One region of the Streptomyces sp. NPDC056231 genome, then DNA from elsewhere that is predicted to be linked to it. Evidence: riboswitches for the same ligand, from Rfam matches in the RefSeq annotation. Region 1 holds a riboswitch; each other region holds the start of a gene.
What was found. A riboswitch is a leader RNA that binds a small molecule or an ion and turns the genes downstream of it on or off. The one in region 1 is predicted to bind cobalamin.
Positions count from the first base shown of each region.

Region 2: another riboswitch for cobalamin. It lies ahead of ACNPQM_RS22350 (CbtB domain-containing protein); the one in region 1 lies ahead of ACNPQM_RS12300 (ABC transporter substrate-binding protein).
Region 3: another riboswitch for cobalamin. It lies ahead of ACNPQM_RS00720 (prenyltransferase/squalene oxidase repeat-containing protein); the one in region 1 lies ahead of ACNPQM_RS12300 (ABC transporter substrate-binding protein).

Region 1 covers NZ_JBLVKW010000011.1:105,378-108,642, forward strand. Annotated here, with positions in the region: gene ACNPQM_RS12290 (ISAs1 family transposase) at 1-54, shown strand, start outside; gene ACNPQM_RS12295 (hypothetical protein) at 51-878, opposite strand; cobalamin riboswitch at 1,159-1,282, shown strand; gene ACNPQM_RS12300 (ABC transporter substrate-binding protein) at 1,321-2,307, shown strand; gene ACNPQM_RS12305 (FecCD family ABC transporter permease) at 2,304-3,265, shown strand, end outside.
Region 2 covers NZ_JBLVKW010000029.1:33,396-36,660, reverse strand. Annotated here, with positions in the region: gene ACNPQM_RS22360 (GNAT family N-acetyltransferase) at 117-689, shown strand; gene ACNPQM_RS22355 (CbtA family protein) at 757-1,527, opposite strand; gene ACNPQM_RS22350 (CbtB domain-containing protein) at 1,556-1,774, opposite strand; adenosylcobalamin (AdoCbl) riboswitch at 1,778-1,926, opposite strand; gene ACNPQM_RS22345 (histidine phosphatase family protein) at 2,053-2,631, shown strand; gene ACNPQM_RS22340 (Asp23/Gls24 family envelope stress response protein) at 3,118-3,265, shown strand, end outside.
Region 3 covers NZ_JBLVKW010000001.1:158,083-161,347, forward strand. Annotated here, with positions in the region: gene ACNPQM_RS00710 (aldehyde dehydrogenase) at 1-145, opposite strand, end outside; gene ACNPQM_RS00715 (MBL fold metallo-hydrolase) at 424-1,464, shown strand; cobalamin riboswitch at 1,496-1,630, shown strand; gene ACNPQM_RS00720 (prenyltransferase/squalene oxidase repeat-containing protein) at 1,737-3,005, shown strand; gene ACNPQM_RS00725 (SCO2322 family protein) at 3,047-3,265, shown strand, end outside.

The sequences.
Region 1 (3,265 bases):
CCTGGGGCCCGCACCGGCGGAACCTGCCTGATGAGGGGCACCGGGAGGTGTTAGCACTGAGAGGCGTCCTGCTTGGCGGCCTTCGCTCGGTCACCTTCCGGCATCGCGGCCCTCACCAGCTCCGCGGAGCGGATGGTGCGGGTGCCCCGCGAGACCCTCAGCCGCACCTGGGCGCCGGTCGCGATGCCCTGCGAGGCCGCGGGCAGCGCCCAGGCGGTGGTCACGTCCGTGTTCCCCTCGTCGAGGGCCAGGAACCGGGCCACCTCCTTGCCCTTGCGCGACTCCATCCGCAGCACCTCACCGGTGATCGTGTCGGGCTCCCGCCGCTCCAAGCAGGCGAGTGCCAGGAAGTACGTCGCCAGCACGCCGAAGGCCGCGATCGCCGCCAACTCGCCGAGCAGGGGCCCCTCGTGGGCCGCCGCATCGCTGAACCAGCCGTGGCTGCCGCTCGCGAAGTTGCCGGGCATCATCGCCAGGAACGCCACGAGCAGTGTCCAGCGGCTGAACTTGCCGGCCACCACAAGGCCGAGCAGCGCGCTGCCCACCCAGCCGGCGCTCAGCACCAGTCCCGGCCGGCGCAGCGAGCCGCCGCTGTGCGCGTCGACTGCGACCGCCCAGTCGGGCTGCCGCAGCATCGCGAAGGCGCAGAGGCCCACCGCGACCACGCCCGCCGCGGCCGCCAACTGCAGCAGCCGGATCGTCGAGCCGCCGAAGCCGGGGCGCAGCCGCGGGTAGCGGATCCGCACCGGGCGCCAGGTCCCTCCGTATGAGGACCAGACGCGTCGCCGGTCTCCGGAGTCGAAGCCAAGGAGCCGGCCGGTCAAGCTGGTGACGCCGAGCGCGGTCCCGTACGCGAGATAGCGGTCCCATACCGTCACGGATGCAGGCGGCAGCTGGGCGAAGTCCTCGTGCGCCGTCAGCCAGGCTCGCAGTCCGGCCCAATGCCCAAAACCGGCCGGGCCTGGACGAACTTTCCGTGGCGAACCGCATCTGTCCCACGTCCAGTTGGTGAGGAAAGAGACCCGCGAGAGCGTTCGAGCCTGCGGTTCCGAGCGTAACCGTCCGCATTACCGGTCGTCGTCGCGGACATCGGCGTCCAGGGCCGGCCATGGTCGGTAGTGCAAGGGTCAGGCCCTGCCGGAATACACGGTCTGACAGAATGGGCTTCGAAACTCAGGCGACGTGCGTCAGGAAACCGGTGTGAATCCGGTACGGTCCCGCCACTGTGACCGGGCTGCAGCAGCCCGGAAGCCAGATACTGGCCGCGCCGCCTTCTCGTACGACCCAGGGGACGAGGACATCCCCCGGAAAGGCTCGGCCATGCCCCGGATCCGCCGTGTACCACTCGCACTCATACCGCTGCTCCTCCTGCCGCTCACCGGCTGCGGCTCCGGAACGGGCGGCGAGAGCAAGGCAGAAGCCGCACCGGCCGCCGACGGTTTCCCCTACACGGTCACCAACTGCGGTACGAGGACGACCTTCGACGCCCCGCCGAAGCGGGCTGTCACCATGAACCAGCACGTCACCGAGGTCATGCTGGCCCTCGGGCTTCAGGACCGGCTGGCCGGGACGGCCTACCTGGACGACAGCATCCTGCCGAAGTACCGGTCCGCGTACGCCGGAACCAAGGTGCTCGCGAAGGAGTACCCCTCCAAGGAGGTGCTGCTCGGCGCCAACCCCGACTTCGTCTACGGCGGGTACAGCAGCGCCTTCGACAAGGCCAAGGGCCGGGACCGGGCGGGGCTCCAGAAGGACGGCATCAACACCCGGCTGAACATCGAGAACTGCGCCAAGGGCAAGGTCGGTATCGATCAGCTCGCCACCGAGATCACCCAAGTCGCCCGGGTCTTCGGCGTACCGGAGCGCGGCAAGAATCTGCTTGCCGAGGAGCGGCAGAAGATCGCGACGGTCGAGGCAGAGCTCAAGGGCTCCTCGCGTCCCTCGGTGTTCGTGTACGACTCCGGCGACAGCTCCGCGTTCACCGCGGGCGGTAAGGGCATCGGCAACGAGATCGTCCGGCTCGCCGGGGGCAGGAACGTCTTCGCGGACCTCGACGCCACCTTCGGCGACGTGTCCTGGGAGCAGGTCATCAAGCGCAAGCCCGAGGTGGTCGTGATCTACGACTACGGAGGCACCACGGTGGCGGCCAAGAAGAAGCGGCTGCTGAACGATCCGGCGCTCGCGGACGTGCCGGCGATCAAGAATAAGAAGTTCGCGGTACTCCCGCTGTCCTCGGCCGTGCTCGGTGTCCGGGTCGCCGACGCCGTGCAGGGCCTGGCCGGGCAGCTGCACCCCGGCACTCCGTGAGCGCGGAGTCCGCCCGCCCCGGTCCGAAGTCCGTCCTCCGCTCGACCCCCGTCGTGATCGGCGTTCTCACGGTGCTGCTGCTCGCGGCGGCGGTGGCCGGTCTGGCGCTCGGCCCGGTACGGATTCCGCCGGGCGAGGTACTGAGTACGGTCCTGGGTGGTGAACGCACCGGTGCGTACCCGACGATCGTGTGGGAGGTGCGACTGCCCAGGGTGCTGCTCGGGGCCGTCGTCGGCGCCGGGCTGGCCCTGTCGGGCACGGTGCTCCAGGCGCTGGTGCGTAACCCGTTGGCCGATCCGTTTCTGCTGGGCGCCTCGTCCGGGGCATCAGCGGGCGCTGCCGTGGTCGTCGTGATGGGGGTCGGCGCCGGGGCGGCCACCGACGTGGCCCTGCCCATTGCCGCGTTCGCCGGGTCCATGGCCGCGCTGGTCGCCGTCTACGCGATGGCCCGGCGCGGCGGCACCATGACAACGGGCCGGCTGATCCTGGCCGGGGTGGCGATCCAGTACGTGCTGTCCGCGTTCACCAGCCTGATCCTGGTGCTGTCCTCCCGGGCCGAGCATGTGCGGGCGATCCTGTTCTGGACGCTGGGCGGCCTGGGTGGCGCCCGTTGGGACCAACTGGCGCTGCCCGCCGCAGTATTGGGCGTCGGGGCCGTACTCCTGATCAGTCTGGCCCGTCCGCTGGATCTGCTGCTTACTGGGGAGGAAGGGGCCCGCAGCCTCGGCCTGGACCCCGGACGCTTCCGGGGCGGCGTCTTCGTGCTGGTGTCACTGATCATCGGCGTGCTGGTCGCCTACAGCGGGGCGATCGGCTTCATCGGCCTGATGATTCCGCACGCCGCCAGGATGATCGTCGGCGCGTCCCACCGCAGACTCCTGCCGGTGACCGCGCTCGGCGGGGCCGTCTTCCTGCTGCTGGCCGATCTGCTGGCGCGGACCGTGGCAGCCCCCGAAGA
Region 2 (3,265 bases), on a different contig from region 1:
AGGCGGTGGGCCGGGTCGGCGTGCGCATGCCGACCCGGCCGCCCACTCCTTCCGACAGCAAAAACTCCGATAATTCCGGTGCGCCGAACCTCGCCGCCGTGATAGTCCGACGAGTCATGAGAGATCTTCTGACACCTCGACTCGTACTCCACCCGCTGAGTCCCGCCGAGGCGGAGAACATCGTGGCCCGCCGTCCGGGGCCGGGTGCCCTATGGGCACCGGAGTACCCCGGCGACGGCGACGCGGCCGGGGCCCGGCATTTCCTGGAGCACTGCGCCGACACCGGCAATCCCCAGCCGTTCGGCGCCTACGAGATCCGCCTCCGTCAGGACGGACACACCATAGGCGGAGTGGGCTTTCACGGCGTTCCGGACGCGGAGGGGCAGGTGACAATCGGCTACGGCCTGACCCCTGCGGCGCGCGGCAAGGGGTACGCCTCCGAGGCGCTGCGGGCACTGCTGGAGTTCGCCCGCGGCGAGGGTGTCGCCGCCGTGATCGGCGATGCCGACCTCGACAACATCGCGTCCCACCACGTCATGATGGCAGCAGGAATGCGCTTCGTCAGGGCGGACGACCGGCTGAAGCACTTCTTGATCGACTGGTCGGACACGCCGGAGCCATCGGAGGCGTCGGACACAACGCATCCGACGTACGTGACTGAAGCGACCGACGCGACGGACGCCGCATAGACGGCAGAACCCACCGGGGCATCCCGGTGGGTTCTGCCGTCATACGGCCGACGAGTCGGCCGGCGCCTCAGCTCGCAGCGGCGGCCGCGTGGGACGTGGGACCGTCCCCGGCCGTCACTGCGCCGGCCTTGGGCGCCAGCAGCCGCTCGGTCAGATAGCCGAAGACCAGACCGAAAGTGGTCCACAGCGTGGCCTGAACGGCGAGGGTGGCAAGGCGGAACTCCCACAGCAGACTGGCCGGGAAGTCCTTGCCGACCTCGTTGAACGAGGGCAGGAAGGCGTAGGCCAGCCCGATGACGAGCACATAGGCGGCGGACGCGGCGATGGACGCGTTCCAGTTGCCCAGGCGGGGAGCCAGCCGCTTGCCCAAGATGACGGCAGCGACGGCCAACAGCACGCTGAGGGCGACCATCAGGAAGAACAAGGTGGTGCGTTGGCCGATCGTGTCGGGATTTCCGACAGCCGGCGGATTGGCCGGGTATTTGAGGAACGGCACGACGTACACGGTCAGCAGGGCGCCGAACGCGATCAATGCGGCCGTGGCTCTCGGGCCGAACCTGCCGATGCGGCCGAGTGCGTAGCAGAAGACCAGCGCGGCGATGCCGCCGATCGCCACGCCGAAGACCAGGACACCGGTGGCGAGACCCGCGGTGGACTGCATGGTACGGCTGACGAGTTCCTCACCGCCGTGCTCGTGACTGTGAGCCTCTTCGAGCGCGATCGACGCGTCCACCCGGGATTCGCCGAGGAAGTAGGCGACGGCAAGAGCGAGCGCGCCCGCGGCAAGTCCGGCCAGCATGCCGCGGACGAGCAGCGCTCTGACAGATATGGAGTTCATGAACGGTTCCCCTGAGGTGTGCAGCGCGTCAGTGGCAGGGGAAACCGAGCAGGTGACGGCCGTCGTGGACCCACTCGTGGACACCTTCGCCGGAGATGACGGCGGTGGCACCCTGCTCTGCGCCGACGAAGTACAGCAGAACGAGCATGAGAATGCCGAAGAAGACCGCCCACGGGGCAATGGCCTTCAGTGAGATGGGGGTGATGGCGGGGGTGGCGACGGTTGCGGGGGCAGCAGTCTGTGCCATGGCAGAACCTCCTGAGGGAACACGCGTCCCGATCGTGGTGCCTGAGACGACGGTGCCGGGTCTGACTTCCCGCAGGAGTACGGGTTCACAGTGGCGCGACCGTGCCGGATTCTCACCGGACTTCCGTCACACCGTCGTCATGTTCGTCGCGACCATACCGCCTGCGGGCACGCGCCGCCATGGCGCCGACTGCGGGGCCGGGAGGCCCGGATGCCATGGTGTGCTTACCCGAAAGGCCACAGTTCAGGGAGTTGACACCGGTGTTGACGGTGCACGTGATGTTGATCTCACCGGCGCTCAATGCGGCGTTGCGTGAAGCCCGTTTCGACGGCGACGCCCCGCTCGACGCGTCCGGTGTCCGGCGGGCGCGTGCGGCCGCTGCCGCGGTGCCTCCAGCCGATCGCCGGGTGTGCGGAGCGGACGAACGGTGCGCCGGGACCTCCGAGGCGTTGGGGCTGCACTCCGAGCCCGAACCGGTCCTCCACGGCTGGAACTTGGGGCGCTGGAGCGGGCAGCGGCTGGCGGAGGTGAGCGAGGCCGAGCCGGAGGCGGTGTCGGCCTGGCTGTCCGACCCTTCGGCGGCACCGCACGGCGGCGAGTCGCTACTGGACCTGTGTGCGCGAGTGGGCGGCTGGCTGGACTCGTTGCATCGGGACGGCGCCGGGGACGGCCGCCTGATCGCTGTGGTCGAACCCGCGGTGGTGCGCGCCGCGATCGTGCATGCGCTGGGCCTTCCGCCGCAGGCGTTCTGGCGGTTGGACGTCGCCCCGTTGACACTGACAGAGCTCAGCGGCCGGTCCGGCCGCTGGAACCTGCGCTGTGGCCGGTCCTTGAACACCGGAACCGACGCCCCGTAACCCGTCGCCCGCCACCGCCGGACCGGCCCGCCCTGCCGGTGACGTCAGGTCACAGCATCCCCGACGACCGGTCGGGCTGTCCGAGTTCGTCAACGGTGCGACCGAAGCGGTCGTGGAGGCGGAGCCCAGGATGGTGTAGGCCCCCGAGGTTCGCCACCTGTGGCAGGAAGACCACGATCGGAGTGTGGCGCAGCAGCCGTCCCACTGGACGAAGAACACCGCAGCGAACCGCAACGGCCCTGCCACCGGTGCATCGTTGGGCCGACCTTTCGTCTGCGGTCACCAGCGCAGCGGACAGACGGTGGGCGGGCGAGCCGTCTCCGTGACGAACCGCGGAATCCCACCCATCCCCTCTGCGGCGGACCCGCCCGTGAATCCGCCCGTGAATCCGCCCGCATACCCCTATCACTCGCGCAATGTTGACAAATGGTACGTAAACTGGCCAAAGCGTTCGAATCCACCTTCTCGTCGGAAGGGCGACCGGCCATGACCGATCAAACGCAGGTGAAACCCGAGACCACCCGCCCACAATCCGAGGCCGTGCACGGAGCAGGACCGCACGGCGGAAACCGCAGAACGGAACCTGGATCGCGGGGCCGAACCACGATCGCCGACGGCGTGGTGGCGAAGATCG
Region 3 (3,265 bases), on a different contig from region 1:
GGTCCACATCCGCTTCGCAGGCGTGCGGCACCCGGCCGATGACCTGCTCGGTGTGGGGCGATATCACCTCGATGACGTCCCGGCCGAGCGGATCGACCAACTCCCCGCCGATGAACAGTTTTCCGTGTTCCACAAGCTCGGTCATGGCTGCTGCCTCCCGCGACCCGGCACGTACCGACTCCGCACCTGACTTCACACCTGACTCCGTGTCAGAACTGATATCAGTTCCAGTTCCAGGAGTCCACGCATCGGACATCCACCACATCTTCCCCTTCGATCCGCGGTGACCGGGGGAACTACGTTCCCTCGCTGACCCGTTGACCCGAAACCGATAGCCGTCCTGGGCTACTAATGGAACGAGTTCTCGTTACAGTGGGCGTGGCGCAACACAGCCGCGGGCGGGGACGGGAGAGGGGAAGCCCCATGACACAGGTGACCGAGCACGGTGGCGGCGTGTGGTCCATCAAGGTCCCGATCCCGGACAACCCGCTCGGCCACACCCTGGTGCACGTCCTCGACACCGATCGCGGGCCGGTCCTCGTCGACACCGGCTGGGACGACCCCGACGCCTGGGACACCCTGGTCGCCGGAGTCGCCGCCGCGGGTGTGGACATCGCCGGCATCCACGGCGTGGTCATCACCCACCACCATCCCGACCACCACGGACTCTCCGGACAGGTCCGCGAGGCGTCGGGGGCGTGGATCGCGATGCATGCCGCGGACACGGCGATCGTGCGCCGTACCCGTGAGTCCGAACCGGGCACCTGGCTGACCTACCTGGCGGCGAAGCTCGCCGCGGCCGGCGCACCCGAGGAGCACCTCGCCCCGCTGCGCGCCGCCCGCACGGGCGGCGGCCGGATGCGCACGCTACCCGGACTGCGCGCCGCCCTTCCGGACCGGGAGATCGTCCCCGGCGAGCTGCTCGACCTCGCGGGCCGGCGGCTCCGGGCGATCTGGACGCCGGGCCACACCCCCGGCCATGTCTGCCTGCACCTGGAGGAGGACCATCCGGCCGATCTGCCCGGCCGCGGCCGCCTCTTCTCCGGCGACCATCTGCTGCCCGGGATCAGCCCCCACATCGGGCTGTACGAGGACCCGGACGACGCGGCGGTCACCGACCCCCTGGGCGACTACCTGGACTCACTGGAGCGCATCGGCCGGCTCGGGGTCGCCGAGGTGCTGCCCGCCCACCAGCACGCGTTCACGGACGCGGCGGGACGCGTACGGGAACTCCTCGACCATCACGAGGAGCGGCTGACCGGACTGCTCGCTCTGCTCGCCACCCCGTTGACGCCGTGGCAACTGGCCGAGCGGATGGAGTGGAACCGGCCCTGGGAACAGATCCCGTACGGCTCGCGGAACATCGCCGTCTCCGAGGCGGAGGCCCATGTGCGCCGGCTGGTGAAGCTGGGGCGCGCGGAGGCGGTGCCCGGCAGCGGGCCGGTGACGTACGTCGCGGTGTGAGGCAGCCCTCCGCCCGAGGTGAGCGTGCTACGTCCCGGTAGAGTGTGCGAGTCGTCATCATGCCCGTTCAGGGGGAAGCCGGTGCAAATCCGGCACTGACCACGCAACCGTGAGCCGCCGACACAGCGGTGAGTCGGGCTGCCCTGTCCGCGGTCGTGACCGGCTCGCGTCACCGGAACCCCGGTGACCGGCACCGTCGAGGAATACGGGGCCGGAGCCTGGTGCCTGTGTGTGCCTGTGCCCGGTTCCCCACAGGAGAGGCCCAGCCCGCCATGACCGTACGCCGCAGCGCAGCAGCGCTCGCCGCCATCGCCACCGTGCTCTGTGCGGCCGCTGCCCCGGCCGCGGTCGCGGCGCCGTCTCCCTCCCCCACCCCGTCCGTCGCGCTGCCCTCCGGGCTGTACGGCACCAAGGACCCGACGTACGACGGGGTCTGGCGGCAGTCGCTGGCGTTCCTCGCCCAGCGCGTCGAGGGGGTCGTGCCCGCGACGAAGTCGGTGGACTGGCTGATCGCCCAGCAGTGCGCGAACGGCGCCTACGCCTCGTACCGCGCCGATGTCTCCAAGGCGTGCGACGCCAAGACCACGCTGGACACCAATGCGACCGCCGCCGCGGTGCAGGCGCTGGCGGAGGTCGGCGGGCACGGCGACATCGTCAACAACGGCGTCCGCTGGCTGAAGTCCATCCAGAACGAGGACGGCGGCTGGGGCTACAACCCGGGCTCCCCCAGCGACGCCAACTCCACCTCGATCGTGATCGGCGCGCTGGCCCGGCAGGGCCAGCGGATCGGCGACATGACGAATCCTGGCGGCAAAACCCCGTACGACGCGCTGCTCGCTCTCGCGATCCCGTGCGGCGGCCCGGACGGCGGCGCGTTCGCCTACCAGCCCGACAAGGGCGGGAAGCTCGCCGCGAACGCGGACGCCACCGCGGCCGCCGTGCTCGGCTCGATGGGCAAGGGGATGGCCGCCGGAGACAACGCCGCGGTCGCAGGCAAGCCGCCGGCCTGCCGGAAGGGCGACGTCGTCAAGCCGGAGCAGGCCGCCCGGAACGGCGCCTTCTACCTCGCGGACGCCCTCGCGAAGAACGGCAACCACCTGAACCTGCCGCCGATGCCGGGCGCCGACGACACCACCCCGCAGCCCGACGTCGGCAACACCGCGGACGCGGTCGTCGCCCTGGCCTCGGCCGGCCACAAGAACAAGGCGGCCGGCGCGGTCGGCTGGCTGCAGAAGAACTCCAGGAGCTGGGCCGAGGAGGGCGGCCCCGCCGCCTACGCCCAGCTGGTCCTGGCCGCGCACGCGACCGGCGCCGACGCCCACGACTTCGGCGGCGTCGACCTGATCCGGGAACTGAACGCGAGCGGACCCGCGCCCGCCGCCGTCATCACGCCCAGTGAGACCCCGGACGACTTCTCGGCCGAGGCCGGCACCAGCGACGACGCCGGTCTCGGAGTGTGGTGGCTGGTCGGTATCGGCCTCGCCGCCGGTGCGGGTATCGGCTTCCTGATCAGCAGCCGCCGGAAGCCCCAGCAGCCGTGAACCGAGCGGGAAATCGTGCGGGGAATGCGTTCGGCGGACGGGTGGCCGTCGCGCTGCTGCTGGTGCTCGGCGCCGCTCTGACCGTGCTCGGCGCGGGCACCGCCCATGCGGCCGGCTACCGCTACTGGTCGTTCTGGGAGGGCAAGGGGTCCGGCTGGGCCTATGCCACCCAGGGCCCCTCGCTCGTCCGGCCCGCCGACGGGTCGGTGCAGGGCTTCCGGTTCTCCGTGAGCGAGGACTCCCAGGACTCGGCGAAGCCG